DNA from 3 places in the Nonomuraea coxensis DSM 45129 genome. Region 3 is predicted to be linked to each of the others. Evidence: riboswitches for the same ligand, from Rfam matches in the RefSeq annotation. Region 3 holds a riboswitch; each other region holds the start of a gene.
The links. A riboswitch is a leader RNA that binds a small molecule or an ion and turns the genes downstream of it on or off. The one in region 3 is predicted to bind thiamine pyrophosphate.
Positions count from the first base shown of each region.

Region 1 (3,225 bases), 540 kb from region 3:
CCCTGCACGGCGAGCGTCGGCGGGGCGTTCTCGCTCCAGCTCTCCACGAACTTGACCGGCTGCAGGGTGACCTTGTAGCCGGCCTTGCGCAGCTTGGCGGCGACGTAGTCGCGGGACGCCTTGTAGCCGGGGGTGCCGACGGCGCGGGTGCCGCCGTTGGCGTCGGCGATGGCCTGGAACGCCTTGAGATGCTTGGTGACGTTGGTGCCCTTGACCTGTTTGACGAGCAGCTTGGCGAAGACGTCGTCGAGGCCGCCGGTCCGCGCCTGGGCGGCCGCCGCGGGTGGCGCGGCGAGGACCGTGGCGAGGAGCAGGGCGACGGGTAGTCCTAGTGCGGCGGCGAATCTGCGCATACGCATGCGACGGATCTCTCCCTGGTGCCGGGATCAGGTACGGCGCGCGTTGTCCCCCCGAGCCGCGCCGAACGCGAACGTAACCCGGCAACTGAGCCCCTGAGAAGGCCCACTATTGCCACGGAATCGCGATATTTCAGCTTGCGTCGCGGCGGGCCCGTGCCCGCCGCTTCCCCTCGTGCATCGCCTGCACCCGCGCCACCGGGATCGTGTGCCCCTCCTCCACGAGGTCCGCGGGCAGCCGCTGCGGCGCGGGCATCGCCCCCGCCCACGGGTCGTCCCGCTCGACCAGCGCCGCCGCCGTCCTGAGGGTGAAGTCGCGCGGCGTCACCCGGTCGAGGTCCGGCCACGGCACGGGGAACGACACCGGCACGCCGGGCCGGATCCGCGGGCTGTAGGCGGCCACGACCGTCGCGCCGCCCGCCCGCGTGGAGTCGATGAAGACCTTGCCCTCCCGGTCCTCCCTGATGAACGCCGTCGTCGCGAGCGCCGGGTCCAGCCGCTCGGCGCGCGCCCCGATCGCGCGGGTGGCGGCGGCCAGGTCCGGCACCGGGACGCCGGGCTCGACCGGGACGAACACGTGCACGCCCTTGGCCCCGCTCGTCTTCACCGCGCCCGCCAGCCCCGCCTCCGCCAGCGCCTGCCGCACCAGGAACGCCGCCCGCACGGCCAGCCCGAACGACTCCGAGCCCTCCGGCGGGTCGAGGTCCAGCACCAGGTGGGTGACCTGGTCGCCGGCGAACAGCGACGGGTGGTACTCCACCGCCCGCTGGTTGCCGAACCAGATCAGCGTCCGCCGGTCGTTGCCCAGCGCGTACGTCACCTGCCGCCGCGAGGAGTCCGCCCACACCGAGACGCGCGCGATCCACGAAGGGGCGTACTTCGGCAGGTTCTTCTGCATGAACGGCTCCTGCCCGGGGCGCACCCGGACGACGGAGAGCGCCCGGTCGCGCAGCACCGGCACCAGGCGGCCGGCGACCGCGTCGAGGTAGTCGACCAGGTCGCGTTTGGTGGCCTCGGCGCCGTCGAACAGCGGCTGGTCGAGATTGGTCAGCGTCACGCCCTCACGGGTCTCCTCGCCGGTCACCCCGCCCACGATATAGTGACCGACTGACGCGGGGTGCCCGGCGATCCGGGCTGAGATCACACCCGTCGAACCTGATCTAGCTCGCACTAGCGAAGGGACGTCATGTTCTGCGATGACATGTGGTCGCGCACGACCGACCTGATGGCCGCGATCCACGGCCACCCGTTCAACGTCGCGCTCGGCGACGGCACCCTCGACGCCGACCGGTTCGCGTTCTACATCGTGCAGGACGCCCGCTACCTGGAGGCGTTCTCCAGGGCGCTCGCCACCGCCTCGGCGCGGGCCACGGACCCGGAGGAGGCGGCGTTCTTCGCGAGCAGCGCGCACACGGCGCTGGCCGCCGAGCGCCTGCTGCACGCCGGCTACGTGGCCGAGCTGGGCGCCGACACGGCCGGGGTCGCCACGTCGCCGACGTGCCTGGCGTACGCCTCCTACCTTCAGGCGACGGCGCTGGCGGCGCCGTACCCGGTGCTCGTGGCGGCGGTGCTGCCGTGCTTCTGGATCTACCAGGACGTGGGTGAGGCGCTGCTGGGGCGCGCGGGCGACCTCGGCGGCCACCCCTACGGCAAGTGGATCTCCACCTACTCGGACCCGGAGTTCGCGGCGTCGGTGACGCGGGCCAGGGCGATCGCCGACCGGCTCGCCGCCGGCGCGGACGCGGACACGCGAGCGGCGATGGAGCGGGCCTACCTGACGGCGGCGGCGTACGAGTGGATGTTCTGGGACAGCGCCTGGCGGCGTGAGGGCTGGCCGACGGCCCGCTGGCTCGCGCCCTGACCTCCGGCCGGGCTAGCCGGACGCGGCGCCGCGGGCGGCCATCGCCTCCTTCTCCTCGCGGGTGGCGATCAGGCCGGACGGCGCGAGCAGCTTCGACTCCTCGAACGGCTCCTCCGTGGTCGGCAGCGGCTCGCGCGCCCGGATCGCCTTGACCCACACGCGGACCGCGTCCAGGATCACGATGACGATCATGACGGCGAACAGCGCGGCCAGGACGCCGTCCACGGTGGAGTTGATGACGATCTGCCGCATCGCGTCCGTCGACTTGGCGGGCGCGAGCAGCTGCCCCTGGTCGAGCGCGGTCTGGTAGCGGTCGCGCTGGGCGAAGAAGCCGAGCGTCGGGTCGGCGGAGAAGACCTTCTGGTAGCTCGCCGTCAGGGTGACCGCGACGTCCCAGGCCAGCGGCACCCCGGTCACCCAGGCCCACTTCAGCCGCCCGCTCTTGATCAGCAGCGTGGTCGCCACGGTGAGCGCCACCGCCGCGAGGAGCTGGTTGGCGATGCCGAACAGCGGGAAGAGCTGGTTGATGCCGCCGAGCGGGTCGTTGACGCCCTGGTAGAGGAAGTAGCCCCAGGCCGCCACGACCACCGCGCTGGAGCCCACGAGCCCCGGCCACCAGCTCACCCGGGCCATCGGCTTCCACAGGTTGCCGAGGGTGTCCTGGAGCATGAAGCGGCCCACCCGGGTGCCGGCGTCCACGGTGGTGAGGATGAACAGCGCCTCGAACATGATCGCGAAGTGGTACCAGAACGCCTGGAGCGCGGTCCCGCCGAGGAAGCCGGAGAAGATCTGCGAGATGCCGACGGCCAGCGTGGGAGCCCCGCCGGTGCGGGCGATCAGCGTCTCCTCCTGCACGGCCGCCGCCGCGGCCTGGAGCTGTTCCGGCGTGATCGTGAAGCCCATGTTCGCGACCGCCTCGGAGGCCGACTGGACGGTCGCGCCGAGCACGCCGGCCGGGGAGTTCATCGCGAAGTAGAGGCCCGGCGACAGCACGCAGGCCGCGGTGAT
Region 1 is NZ_CP068985.1:669,566-672,790, reverse strand. Features, by position in the region: gene Nocox_RS03480 (M28 family metallopeptidase) at 1-359, opposite strand, end outside; gene Nocox_RS03475 (DNA polymerase domain-containing protein) at 490-1,440, opposite strand; TPP riboswitch at 1,460-1,555, shown strand; gene Nocox_RS03470 (TenA family protein) at 1,543-2,217, shown strand; gene Nocox_RS03465 (carbon starvation CstA family protein) at 2,230-3,225, opposite strand, start outside.
Region 1: another riboswitch for thiamine pyrophosphate. It lies ahead of Nocox_RS03470 (TenA family protein); the one in region 3 lies ahead of Nocox_RS00635 (purine-cytosine permease family protein).

Region 2 (3,225 bases), 3.1 Mb from region 3:
CCGCTTGACCTCGGTGTGACGGCCGGCCCTGATCGCCTCGACGGGCGAGCCTGGCAGGGAGTCGTCGGGGGTGAAGAGCCAGCGCAGGGACTCGGCGTCGTCGTAGCCGGCGTCCCGCAGCACGGTCAGGGTGCCCGGCAGGCCCTTCATCACGTCCTTCCCGTCGAGGAACACCGCGGGCACCTGTGGGGACCCGCCGCCCTCCCGGCGGACGCCGAGGAGCTTGTGATCCTTGAGGAGCTGCTTGGCCCGCCCGATCGGGAGATCCAGGCGCTTGGCCACTTCGGGGAGCGTGAGCCACTCGCTGACGAGCTGGTCGGTCTCCCGGTCGATCTGTGCAACATAAAGCGTCACGGAACCACAACTACCACATGCCGTGCTTGCTCAAACAACACAATCCCGTAGGGGTACTTCTGGATCTACCAGGCGTTCCGCGTCCAGCCGGGAGCCCGCGCCGATGATACGGCGGCCCTGGACGAGGTCTCGCGGCCGGTCCACGGCGAACACGGCGGCGAGAGTGTCGTCGCCCCTCAGCCATACGGCGGACCACTTGCCCTCGGGGCCGCCGCGGTAGAGCAGCCGCTCGCCCGCGGGGTGGTGGCCGGCGTACTGGACCATGTGCCCGAACTGCTCCGACCAGAAGTAGGGGACCGGGTCGTAGACGGCGTCCTCGCCGAGCAGGCTCGCGGCGGCGACCTCGGGGGCGTTGAGCGCGGTGTCCCAGTGCTCGACCCGCAGCCGGTCCTGGAAGCGGCGCGACCACCAGGCGGCGCAGTCGCCCACCGCGACCGTGCCGGGCAGCGAGGCGCGCAGGTGCTCGTCCACGACGACGCCGTTGTGCAGGTCGAGGTCGGCGTCGGCCAGCCACTGGACGGCCGGGCGCACGCCGATGCCGGCGACGACCACGTGCGCGTCCAGGAACTCGCCGCCGACCAGCTCGACGCCGCCCTCCTCGACGGAGTGGACCATGGCGCCGAGACGCAGGTCGATGCCGTCGTACCAGCGTGCGGTGCGGGCGCCGATCTCCGCGCCGACGGCGAGGGCGAGCGGCGCGGGGCCGGCCTCGACCACCGTGACCACGCAGCCGGCGCGGCGGGCGGCCGTGGCCACCTCGGCTCCCACCCAGCCCGCGCCGACGACCACGACGCGGGCGCCGGGGACGAGCGCGGCGCGCAGCTCGTGGGCGTCGTCGAGGGTGCGCAGGACGTGCTGGGGGCCGTCTCCGGGCAGCCGGACCGGGTCGGCGCCGGTGGCGATGACCAGCCCGTCGAAGCGGAGCTCGCCCTCGGTGGTCTCGACGGCGCCCGGCCGCAGCGCGGTGGCGGACACCCCGGGTCGGAAGGCGACGCGCAGCGCGGCGAGGTCGGTGTCGACGAACGTCGTGTCGGACTCGCCGAGCAGCACGCTCTTGGTCAGGGGCGGGCGATCGTAGGGGCGGTGGCGTTCCCGCCCGACGAGGGTGATCCTGCCGCCGAATCCGCGCCCGCGCAGCGCCTCGACCGTGCGTACGCCGGCCAGGCCCGCTCCCACCACCACGACATGGTCCACGACCAAGACCATAGACGGGTACGGGGCCCGGCGGCGAAGGGGGTCGTGCCTGGAGCCGCCGGGGACGTCGTAGGGTGGGGGCGTAAGACGCGCGGGAGTCCGGCCGTGACCGGGCTGAGAGGAAGGCTGCGTCGGGCCTTCGACCGCAAGACACCTGATCCGGATCATGCCGGCGAAGGGAGCGCATGGTGGAGGTCATCGTCGGCGGCGGGATCGTCGGGCTGTCGGTCGCGTGGCGGCTGGCGCGGGCGGGGCGGCCGGTCACCGTGGTCGACCCCGATCCCGCGGGCGGGGCTTCGCACGCGGCGGCGGGCATGCTGGCGCCGGTCAGCGAGGTGACCTACACCGAGGAGCCGCTGCTGCGGCTCGGGCTCGCGTCGCTGCGCCGCTGGCCGGCCTTCGCCGCCGAGCTGGCCGCCGACGCGGGGCTGCCCGAGGGGGCGGGCGGGGTGGACCTGCGCGCCGAGGGCACGCTCGACGTGGCGTTCGGGGCCGACGACCTCGCGGCGCTGGACGAGCTGGCCGCGTTCATGGACAAGCTGGGGCTGCCGGTGGAGCGGCTGACCGGGCGCGAGTGCCGCCGCCTGGAGCCCATGCTGGCGCCGTCGGTGCGCGGCGGCCTGCTGGCCTCCGGGGACGCCTGGGTGGACCCGCGCCGCGTGACGGCGGCGCTGCTGACCGCACTGGAACGGCGGGCCGTGCCGATCGTCCGCACCCGGGTCACCGAGCTGCTGCGCGAGGACGGGGCTGCTGGGCGGGTCGTGGGGGTGCGGCTGGAGGGGGGCGCGGAGCTTGCGGCCACGACGGTGGTGCTGGCGGCCGGGGCCTGGAGCGCCGGGCTGGCCGGGGTGCCGGTGCGGCCGGTCAAGGGGCAGATCCTGCGCCTGCGCTCGCCGCAGCCGCTGCTGACCCGGTGCGTACGCGGCTCCGTGCACGGCTCGTCCGTCTACCTCGTCCCCCGGGGCGACGGCGAGCTGGTGGTCGGCGCGACCCAGGAGGAGCTGGGCTTCGACACCCGGGTGACCGCGGGCGGCCTGTACGAGCTGCTGCGCGACGCCAGGGAGCTGGTGCCGGGCGTGACCGAGCTGGAGCTGGCCGACGTGGTGGCGGGCCTGCGCCCCGGCACGCCGGACAACGTGCCGATCGTCGGGCCGGCGGGTGACGGGCTGGTGCTCGCCACCGGCCACCACCGGGGCGGTGTGCTGCTCGCGCCCCTCACGGCGGCCCTGGTGGCCGGGGAGGCGGGCGGCGAGGAGGGCGGGCCGGCGGCGTTGTGCTCGCCGGCGAGATTTGGAGAGATCGCATGATGGTGCAGATCAACGGGGCCGCGCACGAGGTCGCCGACGGCACGACCGTGGCGCAGGCCGTACGGGCCCTGACGGCGGCGACCACCGGGGTCGCCGTGGCGGTCAACGACGAGGTGGTCACGCGCGGCGCCTGGGAGACCACGGCGCTGCGCGAGCGCGACCGCGTGGAGGTGCTGACGGCGGTGCAGGGTGGATGATCTGATCATCGCCGGGGAGAAGTTCTCCTCCCGGCTCATCATGGGCACCGGCGGCGCCCCCTCGCTGGAGGTGCTCGACCAGGCGCTGGCGGCGTCCGGCACCGAGCTGACCACGGTGGCGATGCGCCGGCTCGACCCGCGCGCCCGCGGCTCGGTGCTCGACGTGCTGCGCG
Region 2 is NZ_CP068985.1:3,225,040-3,228,264, reverse strand. Features, by position in the region: gene Nocox_RS15035 (Rv2175c family DNA-binding protein) at 1-354, opposite strand, end outside; gene Nocox_RS15030 (NAD(P)/FAD-dependent oxidoreductase) at 385-1,548, opposite strand; TPP riboswitch at 1,630-1,746, shown strand; gene thiO (glycine oxidase ThiO) at 1,734-2,855, shown strand; gene thiS (sulfur carrier protein ThiS) at 2,852-3,052, shown strand; gene Nocox_RS15015 (thiazole synthase) at 3,093-3,225, shown strand, end outside.
Region 2: another riboswitch for thiamine pyrophosphate. It lies ahead of thiO (glycine oxidase ThiO); the one in region 3 lies ahead of Nocox_RS00635 (purine-cytosine permease family protein).

Region 3 (3,225 bases):
TGCCCTCGTCCTCGCTGTAGGCGAGCAGGAGGAGTTCTTCGGCGATCGTCACCTTCATGCCCCGACACTAATCGCCCGGCGCTTTCCACAGGCTGTGGATGGTCCGGTGCGCACCGTACGCTGGGGGCATGCCGGAACTTCCCGAAGTGGAGTCTCTGGCCCACTTCCTGCGCGAAAGGGCGGTGGGCCGGTCCATCATGGCCGTCGACGTGGTCGGCATCCAGGCGCTCAAGACGTTCGATCCGCCGGTCACGGCGCTCGGCGGGCTGACCGTGACCGGGGTGGCGAGGCACGGCAAGTTCCTCGACCTCGACTGCGACGGGCTGCACCTGGTCATCCATCTGGCGCGGGCCGGATGGCTGCGCTGGCGCGACGACCTGTCGGGGGCCAGGCCGGTGCGGCCGGGCAAGGGCCCGCTCGCGGCTCGGGTGCGCTTCGCGCCGGACGACGAGGGCCTGGCGCCGGGGTTCGAGCTGACGGAGGCGGGGACGCAGAAGCGGCTCGCCATCTATGTCACGAAAAATCCGGACGAGGTGCCCGGTGTCGCCGCGCTCGGCCCCGACCCCCTCGACCCGGCCTTCACCGTGGACGCGCTGAAGCGCATCGTGGGCGGCAACCGTACGCAGATCAAGGGCCTGCTCCGCGACCAGAAGATCATCGCGGGGATCGGCAACGCCTACTCCGACGAGGTGCTGCACGCGGCGCGGATGTCCCCGTTCAAGATCGCTGGAACGCTGACCGACGCGCAGGTCGCCGACCTGCACGAGGCCATCGTCACCACGCTCGCCGACGCCGTCGAGCGGGCGCACGGCCTCGCGGCCAAGGACCTCAAGGCGGAGAAGAAGTCGGGCCTTCGCGTGCACAACCGGGCGGGGCAGCCCTGCGACGTGTGCGGCGACACGATCCGCGAGGTGTCGTTCGCCGACTCCTCGCTGCAGTACTGCCCCACCTGCCAGACGGGCGGCAAGCCGCTGGCCGACCGGCGCATGTCCAAGCTGCTCAAATGACCTCGCGCGGGCGGGACAATGGAAGCATGACTGTTCCTGAGACCGAGGCCGGCGCGGTTCCCGCTGACGCCTATCTGCTCGACGTGCGCGAGCAGGACGAATGGCTCGCGGGCCACGCGCCGCACGCCGTGCACATCCCCATGACCCAGATCCAGGGCCGGGTCGGGGAGATCCCGGCCGACCGCACCGTCTACGTCGTCTGCCGGGTCGGCGGCCGGTCGCTGCAGGTCGCGGCCTGGCTCAACCAGCTCGGGCGCGACGCCGTCAACGTCGGCGGCGGCATGCAGTCGTGGGAGGCCGCGCGCCTGCCCATGGTGAGCGAGACGGGCCAGGAGCCGTTCGTGGCCTGATCGGCCGGAGACGATCCTCATATGGCGCTTTCGACGCCATTGGGGCATCATGAGGGCGAAAACTGCAGATTGTCGCGGGAGCTCGGGGTTCGCCGGGCTGAGAGGGCAGCTTTCCAGCCGCTGCCGACCGCCTGAACCTGTCCGGGTAATGCCGGCGTAGGGAGCGTGCGATGGCGCAGGTCGCCGACGAAGTCCCCCTGACCCTCGACGGCGCGTCGCCGAAGACGCTGGGCGTCCTCGACCAGGGCGCCCTCTGGGCCAACCTCGGTGTCAGCCTCCTCGGCTTCTCCGGGGCGCTGTTCCTGCTCGACCCCCTCGGCAACGCTCCGCTCAGCCTGGCGGCCGCGCTCGTCGCGGCGCTGGTCGGCAGCCTCATCGGCACCGCCATGGTGGGCCTGTCCGCCGTCCCGGGAACGCAGACCGGGCAGCCCGCCATGGTGCTGCTGCGCGGGCTGTTCGGGGCGAGGATCTCCTACGTCCCCACGGTGCTGAACATCGTCCAGATGCTCGGCTGGGGGGCGTTCGAGCTGTGGGTGATCGCCAAGGCCGCCACCGCGATCTTCGGCGGGGTGCCGTACCAGGTGTGGGTGATCGCCGCCGGGGTGCTCACCACCGCGCTGACGATCTGGCCGCTCGGCTCGATCCGGCTGCTGCGCCGCTACGTCACGGCCGGCGTGATCGTCTCGATGCTCTGGTTCACGTGGTTCTTCCTGAACGAGGCCCCCACGCACGCCGGCGGCTCGTGGACCGCCTTCCCCGCCGCCGTCGACTACGTGATCGCCCTGTCGGTCTCCTGGGTGCCGATGGCCGCCGACTTCGCCCGGCACTCCCGCTCCAGCCGGGCCGCGTTCACCGGCGTCGTCGGCGGCTACACGCTGGCCCAGGTCGCCTGCCTGGGGCTCGGCGTGTACGCGGTCGCCATCGCCGGCTCCGCCGCCGTCACCGCCGACAGCACGGCGGTCTTCGCGCCGTTCGTGGCGGCGCCGCTCGGCGCGCTGTTCTTCGGCATCCTGGTGCTGCGCGAGACCGACCAGTCGTTCGCGAACGTCTACTCGACCACCATGTCCCTGCAGAACCTCATGCCGCGCGTGGACCGGCGGGTGTTCTCGGTCGCGATCGGCGTGCTGACCGTCGCCATCGCCCTGGTCGTGGACGTGACCTCCTACGGCGCGTTCCTCGGCGTGATCGGCGCGGTCTTCGTGCCGATGTTCGCCGTGCTGGCCGTCGACTACTTCGTCTTCGCCCGCGCCGGCTCCTGGAACACCGCCGAGGACGCCCCCTCGCGCCGGAGCATGCTGGTGCCGTGGGCGCTCGGCTTCGTCGCCTACTGGCTGACCACCTCGACGCCCACCGTCGCCGCCTGGGACGGGATCTGGGCGGGCCTTCGCGACGCGATCGGCTTCACCCGCCAGCCGTGGATGAACGGCGCGCTCGGCGCGGCCCTGGTGGCGGCGCTGGTGACGCTGCTCGCCGGGGCTCTCACGGCCCGATCGAGGCGCGCCGTTCGACGTTGAGCAGGTGCTGCTTGGCGGCGACGCCCCCCGCGTAGTCGCCGAGCGCGCCGTCCTCGCGCACCACCCGGTGGCAGGGGACGATCACGCAGAGGGGGTTGGAGGCCAGCGCGTTGCCGATCGCCCGCAGCGCGCGCGGCCGGCCGATGCTCTCGCCGATGCTCTCCAGCGTCGTGGTCGTGCCGTAGGGGACCGCCATCGTCTTCTGCAGCACCGTGCGCGCGAACGGCGTGGCGAGCGCCAGGTCGACCGGCGTGGCGAAGGCCCGCAGCCGGCCCGAGAAGTAGGCGTCCAGCTCTCTCCGCAGCGGGTCGAGGCGTCGCGGGTCGGGGCCGATGAAGCGGCCCACGCTCCGGC
Region 3 is NZ_CP068985.1:129,621-132,845, forward strand. Features, by position in the region: gene Nocox_RS00620 (GOLPH3/VPS74 family protein) at 1-58, opposite strand, end outside; gene Nocox_RS00625 (Fpg/Nei family DNA glycosylase) at 129-1,007, shown strand; gene Nocox_RS00630 (rhodanese-like domain-containing protein) at 1,034-1,357, shown strand; TPP riboswitch at 1,422-1,537, shown strand; gene Nocox_RS00635 (purine-cytosine permease family protein) at 1,528-2,871, shown strand; gene Nocox_RS00640 (methylated-DNA--[protein]-cysteine S-methyltransferase) at 2,837-3,225, opposite strand, start outside.